Regions from separate parts of the Brevibacillus soli genome, predicted to be linked through region 3. Evidence: riboswitches for the same ligand, from Rfam matches in the RefSeq annotation. Region 3 holds a riboswitch; each other region holds the start of a gene.

Region 1 (4,208 bases), on a different contig from region 3:
ACTACTTTGACACGGCGCCAAGCTATAGTGAAGGGCAATCGGAGACCCGTGTCGGACTGGGCCTGCAGGGTCTGCGCGATCGCGTGTGGATTGCCACCAAAACAGGGGGGCGCACTCGCGATTTGGCCTGGAGGGATCTGGAGGCCAGCTTGAAGCGGCTGCAGACCGACTACGTCGATGAATGGCGTGTTCACAACGTCATGAAGCCGCATGATTTCGAAGCCATCTTTGCCAAGGGAGGAGCTCTGGAAGCGCTGATCGAGGCAAAGGAACAGGGGTTGGTAAGAAAGCTGAGCATCAGCGGCCACACTGACCCTCGCCTGCTGGCGGAGGCGATTCGCCGGTTCCCGTTTGACAGCGCATTGGTGGCGCTCTCCGCTCTCGATCACTTCATTTACAGCTTTGCCCACGACTTCATCCCGGTTGCCGTGGAAAAGGGCGTAGCCGTGATCGGCATGAAAGTGATGGCGCTTGGCAAGCTGGCACCGTGGACGGAGCAGGCGCTTCGCTACACCTGGAGCTTGCCGGTCTCCACGGCCATTCTCGGCATCAGCAAAATGAGCGAACTTTTGGCGGATGTGGAGGCGGCCAAGCGGTTTACGCCGATGACCGATATTGAGCGCGTCGCCTTCTTCCAGGAGATCATGCCGCTTGTGCGAGCCGATGTGCTCCGCTGGAAGGCCGGAGAATGGATGTCCGGCGAGTGGTACCAACTGCCGCAGCTTTCTTTTTCCTAAGGAATGACTCGCCCCGAAGAGAACGGAAACTCTCTTGCATGCCCCTGGCCGCCTAGGTAAATAAAGGCTGCCACGCTTCGCAGCGAATCGAGTATACTATATGAGGTAGGCGAGCGAAGATTTAGTTGCAAGGAGTAAAGGTGGCGTTTCTCTTGATGCGGAAATGGAAAAGAGTCCTCCTGATGCTGCTGGTGGTGGTCGCAGTGGCAGGAGGGTATTACGGATATGCGTTTTACCAGTTTTTCAGCGGCATTCAACAGCCGAAGATTGCCGGTGCAACGGGCGATAGGAAAAAACCGGCAGATATTCCCGTCTGGAGCGGAACGGAGCGGGTAAACATCCTGCTGATGGGGGTGGATCGGCGAGGGATGCGGCCCAACGAGGTTCCCCGTTCCGATTCGATGATGCTTGTCAGCATCGACCCTGTTCAAAAGCGGTTCGACCTGTTTTCCATACTGCGCGACACTTATGTGAAAATTCCAGGCAACGGTCGGTCCCGGATCAATACGGCATTGGCGGACGGCGGGCCGGAGCTGGCCATGGAGACGGTCAGCCAGTTTACCGGTCTTCCGGTTGAGCATTACATGATCACCGACTTTGAAGGCTTTAAAGGCCTGATTGACGCGGTGGGGGGCGTGGAGCTGGAAGTGGAGAAAAACATGCGGTATCGCGACCCTTCCGACAATGGCGTATACGATATCGACCTGAAAAAAGGATGGCAGCGACTGGACGGCAGCAAGGCTCTCCAATACGTTCGCTTCCGCCATGACGCGTTGTCTGACTACACCCGAACGGAGCGGCAGCGCAAGCTTCTGAAAGCGCTGGCGGCGCAGATGAAGAGCGGGACGACGTTGATCCAACTCCCGAATATCCTGAAAAGCGTCACACCGTACGTACAGACCAACCTCAGCTCGCTTGACATGCTGAAGTTGGCCGCGCTCGGCCTCAGGCTGGATACAGAGAAGGCTGGGCAATATCAGCTTCCACCAATGGGGGCGTTTCACGAATCGCAGCGCGGCGGCTCTGTCCTGATTCCGGACGTCGAGCGGGTACAGCAGTTTATTCAGGAAAAGGTAAAGCCGGTTCCGACCGAAACCAAAAGTTTTTGAAAAAACTTTTTATGCAGCCGGTGTATTGACAGACAGAACGAAATTTACTATTGTTATACTAGTTTTTTGATAAGCAGAGCAAATTACTCGGAATTTGCTGGAACGTAATTTCGATAGTTTTTCCATTGACTTTTGATCTTTTGGTAGCCTATAATGCGATTTGTGTTTATCACACGTTAATTGAAACATAATAGAATAGGCAATTCTTCTTATCCAGAGAGGCGGAGGGACAGGCCCAATGATGCCCGGCAACCCGCTCACCAACGCGGTGAGTGTGCGGTGCCAATTCCTACAAGATTGCTTGTAATCTTGAAAGATGAGAAGGGTGGATGTAAACATACAACCCCTTTTTCATTTTGTGAAAAAGGGGTTTTGCTTTACAACGGGGCCCCGCTCGGCACAGCGTAAGCTACCGCCGAGTGGGTAAATTGGGAGGTGAGCCGGGATGATTCAACTGCAAAATCTTCACAAGGACTATATTGTAAACGGAAAAACGGTTCCTGCCCTGCGCGGAATCGACTTCACCATAGAGAAGGGCGAAATTTTCGGGATTATCGGCCATTCCGGTGCAGGAAAAAGCACGCTGATCCGCTGCATCAATCTACTGGAACGGCCTACGTCGGGGAAGGTTGTCGTGGACGGGATTGACCTGACGAAACTGGACGACCGGAAGCTGCAGGAGCAGCGCCGGCAGATCGGAATGATTTTTCAGCATTTTAATCTGCTGTCTTCGGCAACCGTGGCAGACAACGTGGCGTTCCCGCTCAAGCTGGCGAAGAAGCCAAAGGCGGAGATTGACCGGAAAGTGGCAGAGCTGCTCGCTTTGGTCGGATTGCAGGATCACGGCAACAAGTACCCGGCACAATTGTCCGGCGGGCAAAAACAACGCGTCGGGATTGCCAGGGCGCTGGCGAGTGATCCAAAGGTGCTGCTGTGCGACGAAGCCACGTCCGCGCTTGACCCGCAGACCACCAATTCGATCCTTGCGCTGTTGCGCGACATCAACCGGAAACTGGGGATTACCGTTGTGCTGATTACACACGAGATGCATGTCATCCGCTCCATTTGTGATCGGGTCGCTGTCATCGACGGCGGGAAGATTGTGGAGTCCGGCAGAGTGATTGACGTATTCCTCAAACCGCAGCATCCGACGACCCGCGAGTTCGTCGAGCAGGTGGCCGACTCAGTAGAGCTGCGGGAAGCGGTTGCCCATGAAAAGGCAGCCGGTGACCGGACCATTATCCGCATCACCTTCCTTGGTGAGCAAACCTACCAGCCAATCCTGTTTCGGACCATGCAGGAGACAGGTACTTCGTTTAACATCCTGCAGGGAACAATCTCCCGCATGAAAGATACGCCATACGGCCAGCTGGTGGTAGAGCTGGAAGGCGAAGACGACCGCAGCAGGCAGACGATTGACGTGCTGCGCCGACGCGGGCTTGAAGTGGAGGTGATTGAATGGAACTGACATGGGAGAATGTCGATTGGGAAGAGATTGGTCTGGCGACGGTCGATACGTTGACCATGCTTGGATTTTCCACGCTCTTTACCGTTTTGATCGGGCTGCCGCTGGGCATTCTGCTGTTTCTTACCTCCAGAGGACAGCTGTTGGAGAATCGGGTCTTTTATTCCGTTACCTCGTTTCTTGTAAACGTCCTGCGTTCGGTGCCGTTCATTATCCTGATGATCATCCTGATTCCGGTCACCAAGGAGCTTGTCGGCACGTCGCTTGGCGTCAGAGGAGCGATTCCGCCGCTCGTGATCGGCGCGGCCCCGTTTTTTGCCCGCCTGGTGGAGACCTCCCTGCGTGAAGTGGATCGCGGCGTGATTGAAGCAGCGCAGTCCATGGGGGCATCCAACTGGCAGATTATCTGGAGAGTGCTCCTGCCAGAATCCCGTCCAGGGCTGATCGCCGGCATCACGATTACGACCGTGGCGCTTGTATCCTATACGGCCATGTCGGGTGTGATCGGCGGCGGCGGGCTGGGTGACCTGGCGATTCGCTACGGTTACCAGCGTTTCCAGACAGACGTCATGATTGTCACCGTCATTATTCTGCTTGTGCTGGTTCAGATCTTGCAGACGCTCGGAGACCGGTTGGTACTCCGATTCAGCCGAAAGTAAGATCTTGCCCATATATAAAACTCTAACCACCGAAAGGAGAACCTTCTTATGAAAAAGGTTATCGTATCTGTACTCTCTGCAGTATTGGCATTCTCGCTGGCAGCTTGCGGCAAAAGCGAAACCGCTCCGGCTCCGTCCGCAGGCGGCGAAGGCGGTGCGCAAGGCGGCGCACAGCAGGAGGTAACCCTGAAAGTAGCTACCATGCCGGTTCCGCACGCGGAAATCCTGAAGTTCATTC
Region 2 (4,208 bases), on a different contig from region 3:
TTTGCACATGCCGCAGTCGTTTGTGCAGTGCTCGTCACAGCTGTGCGGCCAGGTAATGGCGATGTGATCACCGCTGAAGTCGCTGCCGTTACAGTAAATCGGCACATCCAGTTTAAACGGAGCGAGGATCGGGCCGACAAAAAAGTCGATGCCGCCGCTGGTAATCAGCAGTTCGATATCCTGCTCCTTGCAGAAGCGGACAAATTCGGCAAAGCCGGGTCGGATGGTCGCTTCCTTGACGATAAAGTCGGTAATTTCTGCTCGCTGCGAGGAGGGCAGCAGGGTAAACAGCTTGCCGACACCTTCGCGTATGCTTATTTGCTGCGTCAAAATTTGCTGGGTCAACGCTTCCCACTGAGGGGGAGCGAACTGTCTCATAATCGCAACAATGTTGTCCTTTTCTGTGATGGTTCCGTCGAAGTCGCAGAACAGCACCAGTTTCTTGCTCATTTGCTTCCCCCCCATTTCTTGAGGGCGACAGCCAGCGCTTCCGATTCTGCCGCCGCTTGTTCCAGCGTGCGTCCCGCCACAACCGCGTCGATGGCTGCCGCAAACGCCTTCGCACCCGCTGTCGCACCGCCTGGATGTCCGTGGATGCCGCCGCCGGCATTGACCACCTGATCGATGCCGAAGTCGGCATAGAGCTGCGGCACCAGACCAGGGTGGATGCCTGCAGACGGCACCGGGAACGAACGGCGCAGAGACTCCTGCGGTTCAGTCAAATGGGCGGCCAGCTGCAGCGCTTCTCCTTTGTCGAGGGCAACATTTCCGTACGGTGAAGGGAAAAGCACCAGGTCCGCCCCTGCGATACGCATCAGCTTGCCCAGCAGCAGGGGAGTGGCGATGCCGTAGTCAGGCGAGGGATACAGGGCCCCGGCGAGCGCCGGATGGGCCATAATCGGCACGTGTACGTCCGGATCGGCGGCCAGGCGGTGCAGGACGTCAAAGCCGTACGCCAGCACATTGAACAGCAGGCAGTGGGCTCCCGCCTCTGCCGCGCGTTTTGCCCGATCCAGCAGTTCGTGTGTCGGTCCGGTCAGGTTGGCCGCGTAGAGAACCGGTTTTCCCGTCTCCTGCTCCGCTTCAGCGGCGATCTTCCCGAACGCTTTAATCCGCTCCAGGAACGGAGCGCGGTCGTCTGCAAAGAAAATTTCGTCATCTTTCACCAGGTCAACCCCGCCGAGAGCCTGAGCGCGAAACTGTGTCTTCAGGTCCTCAAACGGCAGTCCCAGACATGATTTGAAAATACTCATCAACAAGGGGCGACGATAGGCACCGAGGCGGTCGCGCAGACCGTCGATCCCGAATTTGGGCCCGGGAAAGGCGGCTAGAAACGCTTCAGGAAATTGTATGTCAACCAGCTTGATTTTGCCGTCCATGGACAGTTTGCCGAAGATCCCGGTCAAAAGGGAGGGAATGTCGGCGGTAAAGTTGCGGATCGGGTAGCTGACGGTGACGGTGCCGCGCGTCACGCCGTTTTCCAATGTCTCAAGCGGTTGGACGCCCGCCGCTTCCCCCAGATACGGGCGAAGCTCTGCCTGCTTGGCTGCCGGCAGATCGGTCCAGGAACCGACTGTCATACCCACGGCGATCGCTTCCGCCTTCTTTTGCAGGTCTTTCGCTTGGGTCAAATAGGTTACGAGGATACGCTGCTCGCTCATTTTTCAGGAAAGCCTCCTTTTTACCAGCATAGAAAACTTGGCTGGCGCCAAGCTTATGCGCAGGCGACTGCCTAGTTGCACTTGTGTAATTAAGAATTTATTACGATTCTTATTTACCAAAAAAGCCTCCCTGCGAGAGGGAGGCGCTTTCGTTGCATATCAAACGTTACGTCTCCTCTCATCTCTCGGTAAGGTAGTCAAAATAGTCCGGAAAACATTACCTATTTTGACCCTTATTTCCGCAGGATTTAGCACCGTTTCGCGTACCTGTCAGGCAAGCGCCGGTTGCCGGGCATCATAGGGCCAGTCCCTCAGCCATCTCACGATAAGAGTCTTTGTATTTCCACGCTATGTGATTGCCTGTCTATGGTTGAAGAAGCATGAGTTACCCTCATGATATGACGATCACGACCAGGAGTCAACCCTCGTTTTCCGGTCGAAGATTGCGATCAAAAAGGATATTGACACTGGAAAAAACGGCGTGTATGATTCTAGCTAAGTCAAATTGAATAGCGATTGGATTACCTTATCCAGAGACGGTGGAGGGACTGGCCCGATGAAACCCGGCAACCGACACGCCGCTTTTTCCCATAGCGAAAAAGAGGATGTGCACGGTGCTAATTCCTGCAGAAACAAATGATTCTGGAAGATAAGGGGGAGCTATACGCGCTGCGACTGCAACGACCTCTTTTCTTCGGAAAGAGGTCTTTTTTCGTATTCTGAACATTCTCGTGAGAGGGGATCGAAATACATGGCTTATCGCGCATTAACGGAACAGGAAGCAGTGGAGTATGTCAAATCATTGCCGGGTCTGTTTTCAGAAGGAGCTCAGTTGACCAGCCGGGAGATTGGGGACGGCAACCTGAACCTGGTCTTTCACATCAAGGAAGAGGCGACCGGGAAAAGCGTCATCGTCAAGCAGGCGCTGCCGTACGCGCGTGTCGTCGGCGAATCGTGGCCGCTGACAGTGGACCGCGCGCGGATTGAGAGCGAGGCGCTGCGGATTCAGTACAAATACGTGCCGGATCTGGTGCCGAAAGTGTATCACTTCAATCAGGAACTGGCCTTGACGGTCATGGAAGACTTGAGCGATCACACCATTATGCGCAAAGGGCTAATCGAAGGAAGGCGCTATCCGCAGTTCGCCAAGCACATCGGCCGTTTCCTGGCACAGACGTTGTTCCATACGTCCGATCTGGGGGCGCATCCCTATGACAAAAAAGCCCTGGTCGGAACATTCATAAATCCGGAATTATGCAAAATTACCGAAGATCTCGTGTTTACAGACCCTTATGAAAACGCGCCGACCAACAATTTCAACCCGCTGATTCGCGAAGACGTGGAGGCCATCTGGAAAAACGCGCCGCTCAAGCGGGAAATCGCCAAACTGAAATACGATTTTCTCACTCGCGCGGAAGCCCTGCTGCACGGCGATTTGCACACGGGCAGCATCTTTGTGACCGAGTCCAGCACGAAAGTGATTGATCCGGAATTTGCGTACTATGGACCGATCGGGTTTGACATCGGAGCGGTCATTGCCAATCTGCTGCTTAACTATGCCGGCCAGCACGGATTGCAGGCTGACACAGGAAAACGGGAAGCGTATCGCGAATACCTGTTGGAAACCGTGGAAAACGTCTGGAACGAGTTTGTCTCCCAGTTTGTCCAACTCTGGCACAAGCAGGCGAAAGAGCGCAGCGCCCACGTGGAAGGCTTCTGGCAGGAGTACGTCCAGCGCCTCATCCAGGACGCGGCAGGCTTTGCCGGCTGCAAAATAATGCGCCGCGTAATCGGATTGGCCGGCGTCGCCGATCTCAACACAATCGCGGATGAACAGGTACGCGCCGAAGCGGAACGTCTGGCGCTGGCGATCGGGCAGGCGCTTGTGCTGGAACGCGGTAAAATCGAACAGGCGACAGATATCACCGACGTTGTACGCACGGCAGCAGCACGATACAATCAGGAGGCGGCAGTATGACGACCAGCACGCAGTTCGCGCCGGTCAAGTGGGACGGAGACATCCTCCGCCTGCTGGACCAGACGCGGTTACCAGTTGAAACGATTTATCTTCCCTTGACCAAAGCCGAAGAGGTGTGGGCGGCCATCCGCCATCTGCAGGTACGCGGCGCTCCCGCCATCGGCATGGCAGCAGCCTACGGGGTGTACCTGGGGGTTCGGGAAAGCAAGGCGGAAACACACGAGGATTTTTGGGTGGAACTCAATAGACAGGCCGATTATCTGGCAACCTCCCGTCCCACAGCCGTCAACCTGTTTTGGGCACTGGACCGGATCAAGGCGAGAGTGCAGCGTGAGGGAGCCAAACCGGTGGCGGAACTGAAGGCAGCGGTTCTTGACGAAGCGCTGGCCATTCAGCGGGAGGACGAAGCCGTATGCCGCCAAATCGGGGAAAATCTGCTGACCCTGCTGCAGGACGGAATGGGCATCCTCACTCACTGCAATCCGGGTGCACTGGCAACGGCGGCGTACGGAACGGCTACGGCGCCGCTCTATCTGGCCAAAGAACGCGGCTGGAACCTCAAGGTATAC
Region 3 (4,208 bases):
TCGCCACTTTTTGCTGGTTGCCGCCGGAGAGGCGCCCCACCTGCAGCTGAAGACCGGCCGTTTTGATCCCGAGTCGGTCTACCATGGACTGTGCCGCCTTCTCTTCCTCGGGCGCTTTCACGAAACCGCACGTCGTGTAGCTGTGCAAATTGGCCAGAGTGAGATTGTCCTTAACCGATTCTTCCACGAAAATTCCTTGCTGACGTCTCTCTTCCGGAACCAGAACGATGCCCGCCTGAACGGAATCCAGCGGACTGCGGCAGAGAACTTCCCGGCCCCTGACAAAAATGGCGCCGCCGTCTTTGCGATCCGCCGCAAACAGGGCGCGGGAGACTTCCGTTTTACCCGCACCCACCAATCCCACAACCGCGACGATCTCCCCCGCTCGCAGCCGGATGTCAAACCGTTTTACCTTTTGCCCGACGTGAACCTGCTTGGCCTCAAAAATCACATCGCCAATCGGCACCTTCTCCTTGGGAAACTCCTCTGCAAAGCTTCTGCCCAGCATGGCGGCAATCACCTGGTCAGCATCTGTTGACGCCCGCTCCCGCTCCCAAACCTTACGACCGTCTCGCAGCACGGTAATCCGGTCGGCAATGCGAAATACCTCTGGCAGTCGGTGGGAAATGTAGACAATACCCAGCCCTTTTACCTTTAACGCTTCCATCAGCGTGAACAGGGCCTCCGTTTCCGACAGGCTGAGCGGAGCGGTCGGCTCGTCGAAGATGACGAACCGAACGTCCTGGACGATCGCCCGAGCCAGAAGAACGAGCTGTTTTTCTGCCAGCGTCAGCTCCTCTGCTGTGGCCTTAAGAGGCAGGGAAAACCCGCACCGGCGCACGATTTCTTCCGCCTGTACGACCGTCCGGCGCGGGGAAAACCACACTCGCTTTTGAGCTGCGCTGTGGTCCAACATGATATTTTCCGCCACGCTCAGGTAAGGGATCAGACCGGTGTCCACCTCCTGCTGAACCAGATGAATGCCGGCCTGCTTCGCTCCCCGCGGACTGTTGATGCTCACTTCCCGGCCATTGATGAATACGGATCCACTGCTTGCCTGCTCGGCGCCGGAGAGAATCTTCATCAACGTGCTTTTTCCCGCGCCGTTTGCGCCAAGAATGGCGTGAACCTCCCCGCCCCGCACAGTAAAGTCGACTCCGCGAAGGGCCTCAACTCCGCCGTAGCTTTTGCCAATTTGCTTCATTTCCAGTACGGAGGCCGTCATGCTTCTTCCTCCTCCCAACGGTTCATCTATTGTTTTGCTTTGCTTTCCAGAGCCGGCATCCACGAAGAGACGGCGGCGTCACTTCTGCCCCAGCCATCCACGTATTCACCCAGCTGCGTCATGTTTATCGGTGTATCAGGCAGCTTTTCTTTGGCTACCAGGTGCGGATCAAGCGAGAAGTACTTCGGTGTCGGCTCACCCGCGATCTTTTGATAGAGAAAACGGGTCTGCACCCGTCCGATGTCGGCTGGATCGGTTGCGGCGGACGCTTTCCACGGACTTTCTTTTTCTTGAATCATCTGCAGGTCTTCGTCGGAAAGATCGATTCCAAATACCTTGATCTCCGTGCGGCCGGCTGCCTTGATGGCGCGAACCGCTCCTTTGGCAAACTCGTCCCACGGAGCCCAAACTGCCGCAATGTCACCTTTGTTCGGATATTTTTTCAAGATCGCATCCATCTGCGCTTGCGTGTCCAGTGCGGTATTCGGCGTAGCGGAGCCGAAGCGGGCAATCTCCTTGATGTTGGGGTAACGCTTCAGGAAGATCTCGTATACGCGGTTGCGTTTCTCCATCGGTGCGAAACCGCCCACCCAGATGTAGACGATGTTCCCTTTGCCGTCGATGGATTGCGCCAGGTTTTTCAATCCCTGCCAGGCGAGGCTGTAGTCGTCCTGGTCAATCACCGTTACACCCTCTATCTGATCCAGATCGTTGTCAAAGGAAACAACGGGGATTCCTGCCTTTACGGCACGTTCCACGCCGTCTTGCAGCGCTTCGGCCCGGCCGTGATTAATGAGGATGCCGTCCACTTTTTGGTTGATCGCGGTATCGAGATGGGCCGCCATTTTGGCGAGGTCGCCGTCAGCGTTGTAGACGATCACTTCCCCGCCAAACTTGCCTACCTGATCCTTTACGCCCTGCAGATACTGAGCGGAAAACGTTCCGATGGAAAATTCGCTGACCAGCGCGATTTTTAATTTTTTGTCCACGGCACTTGGTATCGCCACAGAGGCCTTGGCCGATGCCGGCGCTGTGTTGGCCGGTTGCTGCGGAGCCGTTGCCGCCGGCTGGGAAGCAGGCTGTTGTGTCGGTTGCGCAGTAGGTGCAGGCGGCTGTTCGTTGGTGCAGCCTGTCAGCAAAACGGTACTGATGACGATCAGACTTACTCCTTTTTTGAACATGGTTGATTCCCCCAAAAAGATTCTTCTGGCGGAAGAACGACCGGAGAAAAAATAAATACCCCTTTCCCAGAGGAAAGAGGCTTCTTTATTCAAAGGGACACCTCTCTCATCTCTCAGGAATCGTTTCCTGCAGGAGTTAGCACCGTGCCTTATCAGTGAAAACACTGAAAACGGTCGGTTGCCGGGCTTCATCGGGCCAGTCCCTCAGCCTGCTCTCGATAAGAGTATCTATTTAATTCCGAGTTCTTCGCTCGAATTTATTTAGCAGTATCTTACATGCTCACTCAGGTGTTCGTCAATTATTTTTTTGAGAGTTCCAAATTAACCAGCTTTTCCTTCCATTCGTCCAGCGTCAGCGTACCCACCCAGCGGTCTTTAATCTTCCCGTCCGTTCCCACAAGAAAGGCTGTCGGGTACACTTCAATGCCGTAGTCCTCCACGACTTTCCCATCCCGGTCATACAGCACGCTTTGTTTCAGGGACTTGCCCAAAAGAAGCTGCTCCGCTTCCTTTGGATCGTCATTGGTTGTGTCGTTCACAAGGTAAAAGCGGAGATTTTTTCCGTTCTGGCGATACAGCTCATCCAACAGTACCAGTTCTTTTTGGCAGTGTGAGCTCCAGGAGGACCAAAACACGACCAGGGTTGGCTGGTGATGCGGACCGTTGAGGCCAACTGTCTGGTTGTTCTCGGCAGGCAGCTCAAATTTCGGCGCCAGATAACCGATATGAGGAAGGTCATTCCGCGGTTTGCGATTTTTAAATTTTTGCAGCCGTTCCACCGACACCTGCTGCTTTTCATCGACTTGTTTGTACACCCAGTATCCCGCTGACGTTACCGCAGCCACAAACGACGCTGCCAAAAGGGCTAGAATCCATTTCCACACGTGCATCGACCCCTGATCAAGAATTTTTTGTCAGTGTACCACACAAACATGAAAAAAGAATAAAAAAAGGATACATTCGGAACTTTCCGGTTATAGGTGTGAGATGAGAATGAGAGTGAGAATGAAAATCCTTATTGACGGAATTCCTTTCCGCCTTTATCATTAATAGTGGCCGGTATTTGATAATGATTATCATTTATGCGAGAAGGAGGATCCTGATGTTCGTACGCCTTATGCTGGCGCTTGTGCTTGTGCTTCTGCTGCCCTCCTCGGCTTTCGCATACTCCTACGGCGATCCCAATAAGGAGGAATTGGCGGAGACGTACAAAGAGATAGCCGCAAAGCTGCAAAAAAACCCGGCGGATTGGAACGGCGCCTATCAGGCGTTTGTCAGCCGCAAAAAGGAGATCGCTCTGGAGTTTGGCGACAAGACGGCACAGCAGCTGGAAGCAAACTTTGCGAATAAGCAAAAGGAGCTTGCTTTACATAACTACAAGGCAGTGCTGGTGATGAACATAGACCGCCGTCTCGACAATGCGGAAAAGCAGTTTGGTGACTACGCCAAGGCCAAGCTGCTTCTGGCAAAAGGAAGAGGAACACTCGACGTGCTGGCGCCCTACCTCAGCGATCACGCATCAAAAACCGCCTACACCGCATTTGACCATGCACTGAAGGCTTTGGGGAACCCCGGACTGTTCGGAGTGGGTACCGTTCCCTCCGACAAAAACGAGTTTGTAAAACAGACCGCATTGATCCGTTCTGCCTTGAAACCGTTATTTCAGCTGAAGTCGGCAAATCCGGGACCGGCTGCAGAGCCCACACCAAGCAAGAGCACCGCGCCGCAGGGACAATCGGCCAAACCGTCAGCATCAACCGCTGCTCCGGCGACTGCGACAAGCTCCAAGCCAGCTGCACAGG
Region 4 (4,208 bases), on a different contig from region 3:
TCACTTTCACGGTGTAGCCCTTTTTCTCAAGCAGGGGCGCAATGCCGTTTTTCACCATGTCCGTAAAAGGACCCGCGGTTGCTCCAAAATTGATTTGCTTGGTTTGGTCCGCGTTCCCGGCGGTCTCGCTGCTTCCGCACGCGGTCAACAATACGGAAGATGCCAAAAGTGTTCCTGCGATGATACCCCAGAGCTTTTTCATGGTCGTTTCTCTCCTCTTTCTTCTATATTATTATCGTTTATCCAACTTTTTGGCGAGCTTGTCACCCGCTGTCTGAATCAGTTGAACGAGAACGATCAAAACAACAACGGTGGTAAACATGATCGTATTGTCAAACCGGTAATAACCGAAACGGATGGCCAGGTCGCCGATTCCTCCGCCCCCGACAATACCGGCCATGGCGGAAAAGCCCAACAAACTGATCGTCGTAACGGTAAGACCCAGGATGAGGCCGGAGCGAGCCTCTACCAGCAGTACCTTGAAAATGATTTGTCGGGTACTCGAACCCATGGCCAATGCTGCTTCAATCACTCCTCGGTTCACATCCTTTAAGGATGCTTCCACCAGCCGAGCGTAGAACGGAATCGCAGCAATCGTCAAAGGTACGGTAGCCGCTTTCGGCCCGACTGTTGTACCGGCGATCAGACTGGTTAACGGAATGAGGGCAACCAGCAAAATCACAAACGGCGTCGAGCGAATCACGTTGACCACGAAACCGCATATGCGATTGATCCACGGCCTCTCTCCCAACAGACTGTTATCTGTGGTAAACAGCATCAACCCCAGTGGAATGCCCAACAGCGCAGCCAGGCTAACGGAAATGCTCATCATGAAAAAAGTTTCAAAGAACGCTTTCTGCAAATCAGGCAGAATCAGAGCGATGGACTCAAGCATACGGAATCACCTCCGTTCCCGCTGTCTCTCGATTGAGGAATTCCAGTACTTTGGTCCGCTCCGTTGATTCTCCGATCAGCTCCATGATGAAAATGCCAAGCGGAATGTCCTGTATGTATTCGATATTTCCATGGAGGATGTTTGCTTCCACGGAAAAGGAACGAAGCATGGTCGAGATAATCGGTTTTTCTGCCCGCTCTCCCTGGAAGATTACCTTGACCAGTTCACTGTCTGGAGTGCGACGTTTCAAAAGATGACCGGGCAGTTTTACTTCCAGGACGGATTGGACAAATTGTCGCGTCAGCTCCGTTTTCGGCGTGGCGAAGAGCTCATAGACCGGTCCTTCCTCCACAATTTTGCCGTTCGCCATGATGGCCACGCGATGACAGATTTCTTTTACGACTTCCATCTCATGTGTGATCAACACGATGGATAGTCCCAGTTTTTGATGAATCTCTTTCAGCAAATTGAGGATCGAGCGAGTCGTTTTCGGATCGAGCGCAGAGGTCGCTTCGTCACAAAGCAGGACTTTCGGAGAGTTGGCCAGTGCCCGTGCAATTCCCACCCGCTGTTTCTGTCCTCCTGATAGCTGGGCAGGATAGGCGTTCGCTTTATCCGACAGCCCGACCAAATCCAACAGTTCTGTGATTCTGGTTTCAATCTCTGTTTTGCTTTTGCCCGCTACCTCCATCGGATAGGCGATGTTTCCCGCCACGGTACGATTGGCCATCAGATTAAAATGCTGAAAAATCATCCCGATGGACTGACGGACCTTGCGGAGCTCCTCATCGGAAAGAGCAGTCAAGTCGGTTCCCTCAATCAATACCTGACCGCTTGTCGGTCTTTCCAGCATGTTGATACAGCGCAGGAGCGAGCTTTTCCCAGCCCCGCTGTACCCGACAATCCCGTAAATTTCCCCTTTCTGTATTTGCAGGGAAACATGATCAACAGCAGTCACTTCTCTCTCTTTTGAGCTGTACACTTTCTGTACATGGCGAAGCTCAATCATCTCGACACTCCCTTTTTTTATAACCCAGCCGACTTAAGCAAACGCTGGTGTCGGCTGGGGCCCCGAACACTTTCCAAGTAGCTTCATGAAATGCCGAACTTCTATAAGTTCTGAAACACTAAAAAAACCGCCTCTCCTGACGAAGCAGAAGAGGCGGGACGTTATTACGAAAAGTAAAAAACGGCGTCGCTTCTTATCTTCCAGGAGTACTCCTGCAGGAATTGGCACCTTCATCTGTCATGGACAGAATGGGTTGCCGAGGTATCTTCGGGCCTGTCCCTCCACCTCTCTTGATAAGAAAAGGTTATTCATTTTATGAAAAGTTGTTCCTATCTTACTTTGAATATTCGATTATGTCAAACAAAAACTGCACAATCTCCTCAACCTGATCGGCCAGAAACACCGGGAGTACGGGATGGACGAACTGCTCCCGGCTGATGACCGCCACTACATCGGACAGCGTATCCAGCAGTTCCGCATCGGATGGGTCCCGCAGCATGACCAGCTTCGGGTAACCCTCACGCTTAAACCCTTCCACCAGAACCAGATCCGCTCCCGCTTCCCCCATTCGTTTCACCAGCTGCTGAAGGGGAACGGGCCTTTGCTCCACCATCGCCGTTTTGGTCGCTGACTGGATGGCCACGATGGATGCGCCCGCTTCCCGGAACCGATAGGTGTCCTTTCCGGGCTGATCCCACTCAAAATCATGGCCGCCATCGTGCTTGATGACGCCCACGCGGATGCCCTCCCGCTCCAGCCCGGGAATCAGTTTGGCCAACAGTGTGGTCTTTCCCGAGTTGGAATAACCGACGAACTGAACAACACGCGGCTGGTCTCCCATCGCTTTACTCCTTCCTGCTCCAGCTGGGGGAGCGGTGGGGGATGACGTCCACCGTTTCTCCGGCCTGTTTGCCCCTGCCTCCTGCCGGGATGACGATGAAACACTCGCTTTCCTTCAGGGTGCTGAGATTGCCGGACTTGTCGTTGCAGTCGGGATAGGCGTACAGAACGGCTTCCTTCTCCATCAACCGTCCACGCAGAAAGCGAGGGTACGGACACGGTTTCTCATAAGAAGTCGCCAACACGGCGCGTATTTTGCGAACACCCTGATCCCGCTGCCGAAGCATGTGCGCTAAAAACGGGCGGCCAAACAGCTCAAAGCCAAGGAAGCAGGCCCCTGGATTGCCGGACAGCCCGAGTAAGAGCTTGTCTCGAAAGACGGCTGCGGTAGTGGGACTGCCGGGCCGCATCGCCACCCGATTGAACAACAGCTTCACATCGGGTTCGTCCGTCAGGGAGGCGATCACGTCAAAGTCGCCTACCGAGACACCGCCCGTGGTGATCATGGCATCCACCTGTTCCATGTAATTTTCCAGTGCCCGTTTGGCTTTCGTCAGGTCGTCGGGCAATCTTCCGAACCATACGGGAATGCCGCCCGCCTCGGCGATCATGGCGGACAGCATCACCCCGTTGCTGTTGCGGATTTTCCCCGGAACAAGCGGCTGGTCTGCGTCAAGCAGCTCGCTGCCGGTGGCAAGCAGACCGATTCTTGGCTTTCGAACGACGGGTATCCTGGTGCAGCCGAAAGTGGCCAACAGTGCCAGCGTGCCTGCGTTGATCAGCTCGCCGGCAGCGGCAATTTTCGTGCCCTCGCACAGTTCTTCCCCCCGGCGGGAGATGTTCTCTCCCGGCTTCAGCTCCTTTTTTACACCGACGAGGGGGGAGAGGGTCCCGGGATGTACTGTCTGTTCGAACATCACGACGGCGTCCGCCCCTTTGGGCAGCATCGCGCCGGTCATGATGCGGCTTGCCGTGCCCGGTACAAGCTCTGCCTGCGGCACTTGACCTGCGGCGATCGTTTCCACGACCGACAAAAATACCGGTTGGTCCACCGTCGCTCCCCTGGTATCCGCCGCTCTCACGGCAAACCCGTCCAGCGGAGAGCGGTCAAACGGGGGCAGATCGCAGGTCGCATACAAGTCCCGTGCCACTGTCCTGCCGTATGCCTCATGGATGTCCACCTCTTCTTCCGGCAGGGAAATGTCTTCCGCCAGAAGCAGGTGCGCCGCTTCGTCCACATGAATGGTTTGCCGATGAAAACGCATGTTGTCCTCCCTAACGATCGCCCTATCCGACGCTTGTCTCCAGTTCTTCGATTCGTTTCTCCACATATTTGGTATCTTTGTGGGCGTGATATGTGTCCGCCTTTTCCACAACCACGGTTGTGTTGTACTCCGGAATACCCGCGTACTTTTCGTAGACACCCTTTGGAATCAGCACGTTTCCTTCCGGCCAGTACACCTG

Evidence for each region. A riboswitch is a leader RNA that binds a small molecule or an ion and turns the genes downstream of it on or off. The one in region 3 is predicted to bind S-adenosylmethionine.
Region 1: another riboswitch for S-adenosylmethionine. It lies ahead of ACE99V_RS10430 (methionine ABC transporter ATP-binding protein); the one in region 3 lies ahead of ACE99V_RS18165 (substrate-binding domain-containing protein).
Region 2: another riboswitch for S-adenosylmethionine. It lies ahead of ACE99V_RS07610 (2,3-diketo-5-methylthiopentyl-1-phosphate enolase); the one in region 3 lies ahead of ACE99V_RS18165 (substrate-binding domain-containing protein).
Region 4: another riboswitch for S-adenosylmethionine. It lies ahead of ACE99V_RS05710 (methionine ABC transporter ATP-binding protein); the one in region 3 lies ahead of ACE99V_RS18165 (substrate-binding domain-containing protein).

What each region holds. Positions count from the first base shown of each region.
Region 1 is NZ_JBIYSM020000021.1:11,610-15,817, reverse strand. It holds gene ACE99V_RS10440 (aldo/keto reductase) at 1-737, shown strand, start outside; gene ACE99V_RS10435 (LCP family protein) at 893-1,846, shown strand; SAM riboswitch class I at 2,053-2,169, shown strand; gene ACE99V_RS10430 (methionine ABC transporter ATP-binding protein) at 2,292-3,314, shown strand; gene ACE99V_RS10425 (methionine ABC transporter permease) at 3,305-3,970, shown strand; gene ACE99V_RS10420 (MetQ/NlpA family ABC transporter substrate-binding protein) at 4,019-4,208, shown strand, end outside.
Region 2 is NZ_JBIYSM020000013.1:64,456-68,663, reverse strand. It holds gene ACE99V_RS07615 (2-hydroxy-3-keto-5-methylthiopentenyl-1-phosphate phosphatase) at 1-450, opposite strand, end outside; gene ACE99V_RS07610 (2,3-diketo-5-methylthiopentyl-1-phosphate enolase) at 447-1,661, opposite strand; SAM riboswitch class I at 1,892-1,993, opposite strand; SAM riboswitch class I at 2,185-2,317, shown strand; gene mtnK (S-methyl-5-thioribose kinase) at 2,413-3,639, shown strand; gene mtnA (S-methyl-5-thioribose-1-phosphate isomerase) at 3,636-4,208, shown strand, end outside.
Region 3 is NZ_JBIYSM020000055.1:13,674-17,881, reverse strand. It holds gene ACE99V_RS18170 (sugar ABC transporter ATP-binding protein) at 1-1,225, opposite strand, end outside; gene ACE99V_RS18165 (substrate-binding domain-containing protein) at 1,252-2,406, opposite strand; SAM riboswitch class I at 2,510-2,631, opposite strand; gene ACE99V_RS18160 (TlpA family protein disulfide reductase) at 2,706-3,290, opposite strand; gene ACE99V_RS18155 (hypothetical protein) at 3,509-4,208, shown strand, end outside.
Region 4 is NZ_JBIYSM020000009.1:61,823-66,030, forward strand. It holds gene ACE99V_RS05700 (MetQ/NlpA family ABC transporter substrate-binding protein) at 1-202, opposite strand, end outside; gene ACE99V_RS05705 (methionine ABC transporter permease) at 233-895, opposite strand; gene ACE99V_RS05710 (methionine ABC transporter ATP-binding protein) at 888-1,904, opposite strand; SAM riboswitch class I at 2,095-2,204, opposite strand; gene mobB (molybdopterin-guanine dinucleotide biosynthesis protein B) at 2,239-2,745, opposite strand; gene ACE99V_RS05720 (molybdopterin molybdotransferase MoeA) at 2,750-4,009, opposite strand; gene ACE99V_RS05725 (FdhF/YdeP family oxidoreductase) at 4,032-4,208, opposite strand, start outside.